Regions from separate parts of the Stenotrophomonas sp. WZN-1 genome, predicted to be linked through region 2. Evidence: predicted binding sites of a transcription regulator. Region 2 holds the regulator's gene; each other region holds the start of a gene.

Region 1 (3,276 bases), 2.2 Mb from region 2:
CGACCTTCATCCGCGGCTACGTGCAGCCGCAGACCATTCCCGGCGCCACCATCCTCTACATCGAGGACAGCCGCGTGGTGGCCGAGGCCACCAAGCGCATGCTGGAACGCCAGCAGTTGAACGTGCTGCACGTGGTCAGCGCCGAAGAAGCGTTCACCCTGCTCACCGCCGAGTCGCTGGGCCGCAGTCGCCATCGCATCGACCTGGTGCTGACCGACGTCACCCTGAAGGGCGAACTGAGCGGTCGCGACGTGGTGCAGCGTGTGCGCGTGGACTTCGGCTACGGCAAGCGCCGCCTGCCGGTGCTGGTGATGACCGGCGACGGCAATCCGCACAACCAGACCGGGCTGCTGCAGTCCGGTGCCAACGACCTGGTGTTGAAGCCGATCGAAGAACGGCTGCTGGTCACCAAGGTGCTGTTCCAGCTGCGGCTGGCCCGATTGAACGATGGACCCCTGTTGCGATGATGGATGAAGTAGCCGACACCCCGACGATCCAGCTGGAACCGAGCTGGAAGCTGCATGTCGGCGATTACCTGTTGCAGCCGCAGATGCGCGAGCTGTCCAGCTTCCTGCGCCAGCGCAAGGCCGGTGGCGCGGCGGTGTTCCCGCCCGGCCCGCAGATCTTCGCCGCGTTCGACGCCACGCCGTTCGAGCAGGTGAAGGTGGTGATCCTCGGGCAGGACCCGTACCACGGCCGTGGCCAGGCGCACGGCCTGAGTTTCTCGGTGCCGCCGGGCGTGCCGGTGCCGCCGTCGCTGCTGAACATCTACAAGGAGATCGAGAGCGATCTCGGTATCCCGCGTCCGGACCATGGCTGCCTGATTCCATGGGCGCAGCGTGGCGTGCTGCTGCTCAATGCGGTGCTGACGGTGGAGGAGGGCAAGGCCGGTGCGCACCAGGGGCGCGGCTGGGAAGGCTTTACTGACCACGTGGTGGACGTGCTCAACCGCGAGCGCGAAGGGCTGGTGTTCATGCTCTGGGGCGCCTATGCGCAGCAGAAGGGCAAGGTCATCGATACCCGCCGCCACCGCGTGCTGAAGTCGCCGCATCCGTCGCCGCTGTCGGCCCACCGTGGCTTCCTCGGCTGCCGGCATTTCTCGATGGCCAACGAGTACCTGCAGCGCCGCAGCCAGGTCCCGATCGACTGGTCGCTGCCGCCGCGTTCGGCGCTCTGAGCCCTGGCGGGTGACCGGGCCTGAACACCCGGCAACGTCCCCGGACCTGAATGGGTCCTGCGAACGGCCCGTTCAGCTCCGCTTGACCGGAATCGGCCGGTTTCCAGTAGGTAATTGTTTGAATTCCAAGGGATTGTGAATCCCGAAAAGCGTGCTCGCCACTGTCATCAAATCGCGCTACGGTAGGGCACTGTTTGGGACCAGTGTTGCATCAATGGGACGCTGGAACTTTTTCCTCCTTTAGCAGTCCAAATGCCGGACTGCTAAGATGGGTGCCTATGAGCCAGAACACCTCTACTGCCCTTGTGGCAAACAATCTCCCGATTCCCAGTGCGCTCGGTTCGCTGGACGCCTACATCGGTGCCGTGCACCAGATCCCGGTGCTGTCGGTCGATGACGAACAGGACCTGGCCCGTCGCTTCCGCGACGGCAACGATCTGGACGCTGCCCGCGAGCTGGTGCATTCGCACCTGCGCTTTGTGGTGCATGTGGCCCGCGGCTACAACGGCTACGGCCTTGCCCTGGGCGACCTGATCCAGGAAGGCAACATCGGCCTGATGAAGGCGGTCAAGCGCTTCGACCCGGACATGGGCGTGCGCCTGGTCTCCTTTGCCGTGCACTGGATCCGTGCCGAGATGCACGAGTTCATCCTGAAGAACTGGCGCATCGTGAAGGTCGCCACCACCAAGGCACAGCGCAAGCTGTTCTTCAACCTGCGCAAGTCGAAGACGCGCCTGGGCTGGATGAACGCGGCTGAGGTGAGCGCGGTGGCCAAGGACCTGAACGTGTCCGAGCGTGAGGTCATGGAAATGGAGTCGCGGCTGTCCGGTCGCGATATCGGTTTCGATGCGCCGACCGACGAGGACAACGAGCACGCGCCGCCGTCGCCGGCCGCGTTCCTGGTCGCCAACGACGAAGACCCGTCGATGGCCTACGAACGTGCCGACAGCGAAGACAACCAGATGCAGCTGCTGCGCGAAGGCTTGGCCGAGCTGGACGCCCGCTCGCGCGACATCATCCGCCGCCGCTGGCTGGACGCGGACAGCAAGGTGACGCTGCAGGAGCTGGCCGACGAGTACGGCGTGTCGGCCGAGCGCATCCGCCAGGTTGAAGCGAATGCGCTGAAGAAGATGAAGGCGCTGTTCACCGCGTAAGCGGGAGGGCGTTGAAGCAATGAAAAGGCCCGGCATTGCCGGGCTTTTTCTTTTTGGTGGCGTTCTCATCCACGCATGGCGTGGATCCACCCAAGCTGTGCAATACCAGTAGATCCACGCCATGCGTGGATGCCCTGGTACCGCACCTGCCTCAGCCCTCGCGTGCGATCGCGCGCCAGCCGATGTCGTTGCGGTGGAATTCGTTGGCCCAGCTGATCTTGGCCACGCCGGCATAGGCGTTGGCCTGCGCATCGCGCACGCTGTCGCCCAGCGCCGCCACGCACAGCACGCGGCCGCCGGCACTGAGCACCTGGCCCTGCGTATCCAATGCCGTACCGGCATGGAACACCTTGGCACTGGCCGGCACATCGTCCAGGCCGGAAATCACGTCGCCGGTGATCGGCGATTCCGGGTATGGCCTGGCGGCCAGCACCACGCCCAGCGACGGGCGTGCGTCCCAGTGCGCTTCCACCTGGTCCAGGCGGCCGTCGATGGCGGCTTCCACCAGCTCCACCAGGTCCGACTGCAGGCGCAGCATCACCGGCTGGGTTTCCGGATCGCCGAAGCGCACGTTGAATTCGATCACCTTCGGCGCGCCGCTGGCATCGATCATCAGGCCGGCGTAAAGGAAGCCGGTGAACGGGATGCCGTCGGCGATCATGCCCTGCACGGTGGGGTTCACCACCTCGCGCATCACCCGTGCATGCACCTCCGGGGTCACCACCGGGGCCGGCGAATAGGCGCCCATGCCGCCGGTGTTCGGGCCGGTATCGCCGTCGCCGACGCGCTTGTGGTCCTGCGAGGTGGCCATCGGCAGCGCATGCACGCCGTCCACCATCGAAATGAAGCTGGCTTCCTCGCCGTCGAGGAATTCCTCGATCACCACGCGTGCGCCGGCATCGCCGAACGCGTTGCCGGAGAGCATGTCACGCACCGCGTCTTCGG
Region 2 (3,276 bases):
GGCACCGAGTGCGACGATCGACTCTGGTTCCAGGTCTTCGCGGTCCAGCTCGCGCAGCTGGTGTTCCAGGAAGCCGATCCGGTCACTGACGTCGCCCTGTTGCGACAGCGCCAGCGATTCGTCGACCAGCGCCTGCCATGCGGCAGCGGCGCGGCGCACCTGGCGGCGCTCGACCGCGTTGCCGGCATAGGCATCCAGCAGGGCCAGCTGCGATGGGCGCGCCAGCAGGGCCTGCTGTTCGTGCTGGCCATGGATCTCCACCAGCAGAGAGGCCAGGTCGCCCAGCTGCGCCAGGGTCACCGGGCGGCCATTGATCCAGGCCCGCGAGCCGCCGTCGGCACGGATCACCCGGCGCAGCTGGCATTGTTCCTCGTCGTCCAGCTCGTTGTCGGCCAGCCACTGGCGCGCAGCCTGCAGCTGCTCCAGCGCGAACTCGGCCGAAAGCTCGGCGCGCGCGGCACCGTGGCGGACCACGCCGCTGTCGGCGCGCAGGCCGGACAGAAAGCCCAGGGCGTCGACCATCAGCGACTTGCCGGCGCCGGTCTCGCCTGAAACCACGGTCATGCCTGGCCCGAACTCCAGTTCGGTGGCGCGGACGACGGCGAAATCCTTGATCGAAAGATGTCTGAGCATGGGTAAGGGGGTGTCAGCAGCCGCGCAAAGCTAGCACGCGGGCGCGGGAGGTCCAATGACTTGCCAAGGCGATGCGCCGCCATTATCTAGTGTCCGTGTCTCACAGGTTGATTCCATGCACGGTTCTCCCGACCAGCTTGCCCCGCGTGCGCGCCATCTGTTGCGCACGCTGATCGCGCGCTACATCCAGGACGGTGAGCCGGTCGGCTCGCAGACGCTGGCGCGCGTGGCCGGCCTGGAGGTCAGCCCGGCCACCATCCGCAACATCCTCGGTGACCTGGAAGACCTGGGGCTGCTGGCCTCGCCGCATACCTCGGCCGGGCGCATCCCGACCGCGCATGGTTACCGGGTGTTCGTCGACAGCCTGTTGCAGATGCAGCCGCCGGGCGAGGGCGAGCTGGCCAGGTTGCGCCAGGAACTGGCCGGCGGCGGCAGCACCCAGGCACTGCTCGGCAGCGCCTCGGAGCTGCTGTCGGCGATGAGCCACTTCGTCGGCGTGGTCAGCGCCCCGCGGCGCGAGCAGTTCGCCTTCCGCCAGATCGATTTCGTGGCGCTGGACGGGCGCCGGGTGCTGGCGATCCTGGTGTTTGCCGACAACGAGGTGCAGAACCGCGTCATCGAGACCCGCCAGGAGTTCGCGCCGGGGCAGCTGGAACAGGTGGCCAACTACCTCAATGCCCATTTCGCCGGCCTGCCGATGGCCGAGATCCGTACCCGCCTGCTGCTGGAGCTGCGTGATGCCCGCTCGGAGCTGGAGCAGCTGCTGGCGCACAGCATCGAACTGGCCGAGCAGGCCCTGCAGCCGGCGGCCGACGACATGCTGGTGGCCGGCCAGACCCGCCTGATGGGGGTGCAGGACCTGTCCGACCTGGAGCGCCTGCGCGAGCTGTTCGAGCTGTTCTCCAGCAAGCGCGAGATCCTGCAGTTGCTGGAGCGCACCATCCAGGCCCCAGGGGTGCGCATCTTCATTGGCGAAGAGACCGGGATGATGCCGTTGCAGGGCGTCTCGCTGGTCACCGCCCCCTATACCGCCAATGGCCAGGTGCTGGGCGTGCTGGGCGTGATCGGCCCCAAGCGGATGGCCTACGACCGCATGATCCCGCTGGTCCAGGCCACCGCCGATGTGCTTGGCGCGGCCTTTTCGCCGGCCGGGCGCACTCCCGGAACATCCGACGCTTGAAACGCAGCATCCCGCCCACACTAGGGTGGGTGGAGGCGGAGACTGACCGCCAGGGACCCAGACATGAACCACGAACATCCAGATATCGAATCCCAGCAGACTGCCGCCGATGCGGCCGCCGCCGCCGGCATCAACGACGAAGTGGAGCGCCTGCGCGGCGAAATCGAGCAGATCAAGGCCGATGCGCTGCGTGAGCGCGCCGACCTCGAGAACCAGCGCAAGCGCGTTGCCCGTGACATCGAGCAGGCCCGCAAGTTCGCCAACGAGAAGCTGCTGGGCGAGCTGCTGCCGGTATTCGACAGCCTGGATGCCGGCCTGAAGGCTGCCGGCGATGACCCGCATCCGCTGCGCGAGGGCCTGGAGCTGACCTACAAGCAGCTGCTGAAGGTTGCCGCCGACAATGGCCTGGTCCTGCTGGACCCGACCGGCCAGCCGTTCAACCCGGAGCACCACCAGGCGATCAGCCAGGTGCCGGCCCCGGGCGCCGCTCCCGGCACCGTGGTGACCGTGTTCCAGAAGGGCTACCTGCTCAACGAGCGCCTGCTGCGGCCGGCGCTGGTGGTGGTGGCCGCCGACTGACCCGGCCGGGCCAGCGACGGCCCACCGCGATCGGGTAGCGCCGGGCCATGCCCGGCGAACCTTGAACGGTTGAACACAGCGTTCGGGAGATGGCTTGAATGTTCCACGAGCCTCCCCCACATCGTATTCATCCGCCGGCCGAACGGCCGGACTGACCCCAACAAGCATCCTCAGGAGTCTCCCCCATGGGCAAGATCATTGGTATCGACCTCGGCACCACCAACTCGTGCGTGGCGATCATGGACGGCGGCAAGGCCCGCGTCATCGAGAATTCGGAAGGCGATCGCACCACCCCGTCGATCGTCGCCTACACCAAGGACGGCGAAGTCCTGGTGGGCGCCTCGGCCAAGCGCCAGGCCGTCACCAACCCGAAGAACACCTTCTACGCGGTGAAGCGCCTGATCGGCCGCAAGTTCACCGACGCCGAAGTGCAGAAGGACATCGCCCACGTCCCGTACGGCATCCTGGCCCATGACAACGGCGACGCCTGGGTGTCGACCAGCGACGGCAAGAAGATGGCCCCGCAGGAAATCTCGGCCAAGGTGCTGGAAAAGATGAAGAAGACCGCCGAGGACTTCCTCGGTGAGAAGGTCACCGAAGCGGTCATCACCGTGCCGGCCTACTTCAACGACAGCCAGCGCCAGGCGACCAAGGACGCCGGCCGCATCGCCGGCCTGGACGTCAAGCGCATCATCAACGAGCCGACCGCGGCCGCGCTGGCCTATGGCCTGGACAAGGGCGACAACAAGGATCGCAAGATCGTGGTGTACGACCTGGGCGGCGGCACCTTCGACGTCTCGGTGATCGAGATCGCCAACGTCGACGGTGAGAAGCAGTTCGAAGTGCTGGCCACCAACGGCGACACCTTCCTGGGCGGCGAAGAC
Region 3 (3,276 bases), 2.2 Mb from region 2:
GGCACCCTTCAGGCCGGCCAGTGCGGTGACCGCACGGACCAGGGCAACGCCGCCGCCCGGGACCACGCCTTCTTCAACGGCGGCACGGGTGGCGTGCAGGGCGTCGTCGACGCGATCCTTCTTTTCCTTCATTTCGATTTCGGTCGACGCGCCGACCTTGATCACGGCAACGCCGCCAGCCAGCTTGGCCACGCGTTCCTGCAGCTTCTCGCGATCGTAATCCGAGGAGGTGTCCTGGATCTGGGTCTTGATCTGGCCGACGCGTGCATCGACGGCAGCCTTGTCACCCACGCCATCGATGATGGTGGTGTTTTCCTTGGAGACCTGCACCTTCTTGGCGCGGCCCAGGTCCTTGATGGTGGCCTTTTCCAGCGACAGGCCGACTTCTTCGGAGATCACGGTGCCGCCGGTCAGCACGGCCATGTCTTCCAGCATCGCCTTGCGACGGTCGCCGAAGCCCGGCGCCTTGACGGCCACGACCTTGACGATGCCACGGATGGTGTTGACCACCAGGGTGGCCAGCGCTTCGCCTTCGACTTCCTCGGCCACGATCAGCAGCGGCTTGCCGGCCTTGGCGACGCCTTCCAGCACCGGCAGCAGGTCACGGACGTTGGAGATCTTCTTGTCGTGCAGCAGGATGAACGGGTCATCCAGGTCAGCGGTCTGCGACTGCTGGTTGTTGATGAAGTACGGGGACAGGTAGCCGCGGTCGAACTGCATGCCCTTGACCACGTCCAGCTCGTTGTCCAGGCCCGAGCCTTCTTCAACGGTGATCACGCCTTCCTTGCCGACTTCCTTCATCGCGTCGGCGATGATCTGGCCGATCGACTCGTCCGAGTTGGCCGAGATGGTACCGACCTGGGCAATCGCCTTGTCGTCGGCGGTCGGCTTGGAGATGGTCTTCAGTTCGGCAACGGCGGCCACGACGGCTTTGTCGATACCGCGCTTCAGATCCATCGGGTTCATGCCGGCGGCCACAGCCTTGGCGCCTTCGCGGATCAGGGCCTGGGCCAGCACGGTGGCGGTGGTGGTGCCGTCGCCAGCGTCGTCGTTGGTGCGGGAAGCAACTTCCTTCACCATCTGCGCGCCCATGTTCTCGAACTTGTCAGCCAGTTCGATTTCCTTGGCGACGGAGACGCCGTCCTTGGTGATGGTCGGCGCGCCGAAGCTCTTTTCCAGCACGACGTTGCGGCCCTTCGGGCCCAGGGTGGCCTTGACGGCATTGGCGAGAACGTTGACGCCGCGCACCATGCGCGAACGGGCGTCTTCACCGAAACGAATATCCTTGGCAGCCATTGCATTTACCTCATTGGTAGCGCCGGACGAGGCCCGGCGGCTGGGATTTGGGGATCAGGTTGAAACAGGTCGCGCCGGGGCTCAGCCGATGACGGCGAGCACGTCGTCTTCGCGCAGGACCTTGTACTCGACGCCTTCGCTCTTGTACGAGCTGCCGGCGTACTGGCCATAGATGACCTTGTCGCCGACCTTCAGCGACGGAGCGCGCACGCTGCCGTTGTCCAGCGGCTTGCCCGGGCCGACGGCCACGACTTCACCCTTGGTGGACTTTTCCTTGGCCGAATCCGGAATGACGATGCCACCGGCGGAGATTTCGTCGGCTTCGATCGGCTTGACCACAACGCGGTCGTGCAGCGGCTTGATGCTCATGAGAGACCTCTTAAGTTATTGATTGGTCTAAAAAAGTCCGGCGATGTTAGCACTCACCCCAGGTGACTGCCAGCATTGCTCGCGAAAAAGCCCGATGAATCGGGAGCAGGACAGAGATGGAGCTGCGCCCGGACCTTTCAAGGCCGGGCGAGGAAAATTTTTCGCCGCCCCGGGATGCGCGGATTCCCGCCCTGCGTGAAGGCATTCAGGCCGGTGCAATGCGACAACCCCGCGTCCAAAACCCTCGACATTTGGTGACCCGCGTCGCACTGTCAGATATCTGACGTTCATTTACGACAAAGTGTCACTGGATCGGCCTTAGGCTCGGCCGCGCATTCCCAATCACAAGGAGTAGTCGATGCGATTGCTGTCCCCGCTTGCCGCCGCCTGCCTGCTGGCCCTGGCCGCTGCGCCGGCCCAGGCCGAGGTCTTCATCAATGAACTGCACTACGACGACAGCACCGCCGCCGGCGACGTCGGCGAAGCGATCGAGGTCGTGGCCACCGCCGGTGAGGACCTGTCCGGCTACCGCCTGTACCTCTACAACGGCAGCAATCCGTCGGCGGCCGTGGTCTACGCCAACAACCCGGTGCCTGCCGGTAGCGCCGCGGGCTGCGGCAGCGCGACCATCGCCGTGGTCAACTACCCGACCAACGGCCTGCAGAACGGCCCGAATGACGGCATCGCCCTGGTCGATGCCAGCGGCAAGGTGGTCCAGTTCCTCAGCTACGAGGGCGCCATCACCGCCTCCGGTGGCCCTGCCGCCGGCATGACCAGCCAGAACATTCCGGTGGCCGAGACCAACAGCACGGCTCCGGGCACCTCGCTGCAACTGACCGGCAGTGGCAGCCAGTACGCCCACTTCACCTGGGCCGAGTCGGCCAGGCAGACATTCGGCAGCTGCAACAACGGCCAGACCTTCAGCGGTGGCGGCACTCCGGGCCCGAACACGCCGCCGTCGGTGTCCACCACCACCCCGGCGCAGGGCAGCAGCACCTTCCCGGCCGCCGCCGACCTGGAAGTGGTGTTCAGCGAGACGGTGAACCTGGCCAGTGGCGCCTTCGCCCTGAGCTGCGGCACCTCCGGCAGCGTGCCGCTGACCTTCCCGGCCAGCGGCCGCAGCGTGAAGCTGTCCACCAACACTGCGCTGGTGGCCGGTGAAGCCTGCCGCTTCGACATCCGCGCCGCGCGCATCACCGACCTGCAGGGCGCGCACCCGGCCGCCGACAGCCGCATCGCCTTCACCGTGGCCAGCACCGGCGGCAATCCGGACCCGGGCAACCCGGGCGTGCCGGCCGGCTACTACTCCAAGGTCAACACCAGCAGCCCCAGCCAGCTGCGCTGCTCGCTGCACGCCACCATCAAGGGCCACACCGCCTACCCGTACAGCGGCTCGGGCACCAGCACCTGGACCATCCTGGAAATCGCCGACGAGGATCCGAACAATGCCGGCAGGATCCTCGATGCGTATCGCAACCACAGCTACGCCAAGGTGACCGATCGCGCCGGCAGCGGCAGTGGCCTGAAGTACAACCGCGAGCACACCTGGCCGAACTCGCTGGGCTTTGCCACCACCACCGGTGACAAGGGCCTGCCGTACGCGCCGTATAC

Evidence for each region. The regulator HrcA, encoded in region 2, represses chaperone genes, less so after heat shock. The targets are predictions, from matches to a motif close to TTNGCACTCNNNNNNNNNGAGTGCNAA.
Region 1: rpoH (RNA polymerase sigma factor RpoH) is a predicted target of HrcA. The motif match lies at 1,418-1,444, and genes of this name have one in related genera.
Region 3: CCR98_RS18675 (co-chaperone GroES) is a predicted target of HrcA. The motif match lies at 1,712-1,738, and genes of this name have one in related genera.

The regions. Positions count from the first base shown of each region.
Region 1 covers NZ_CP021768.1:4,035,529-4,038,804, reverse strand. Annotated here, with positions in the region: gene CCR98_RS18865 (response regulator) at 1-467, shown strand, start outside; gene ung (uracil-DNA glycosylase) at 464-1,177, shown strand; gene rpoH (RNA polymerase sigma factor RpoH) at 1,456-2,331, shown strand; gene purD (phosphoribosylamine--glycine ligase) at 2,483-3,276, opposite strand, start outside.
Region 2 covers NZ_CP021768.1:1,820,464-1,823,739, forward strand. Annotated here, with positions in the region: gene recN (DNA repair protein RecN) at 1-633, opposite strand, end outside; gene hrcA (heat-inducible transcriptional repressor HrcA) at 749-1,813, shown strand; gene grpE (nucleotide exchange factor GrpE) at 1,877-2,392, shown strand; gene dnaK (molecular chaperone DnaK) at 2,578-3,276, shown strand, end outside.
Region 3 covers NZ_CP021768.1:3,997,539-4,000,814, forward strand. Annotated here, with positions in the region: gene groL (chaperonin GroEL) at 1-1,296, opposite strand, end outside; gene CCR98_RS18675 (co-chaperone GroES) at 1,378-1,665, opposite strand; gene CCR98_RS18680 (endonuclease) at 2,024-3,276, shown strand, end outside.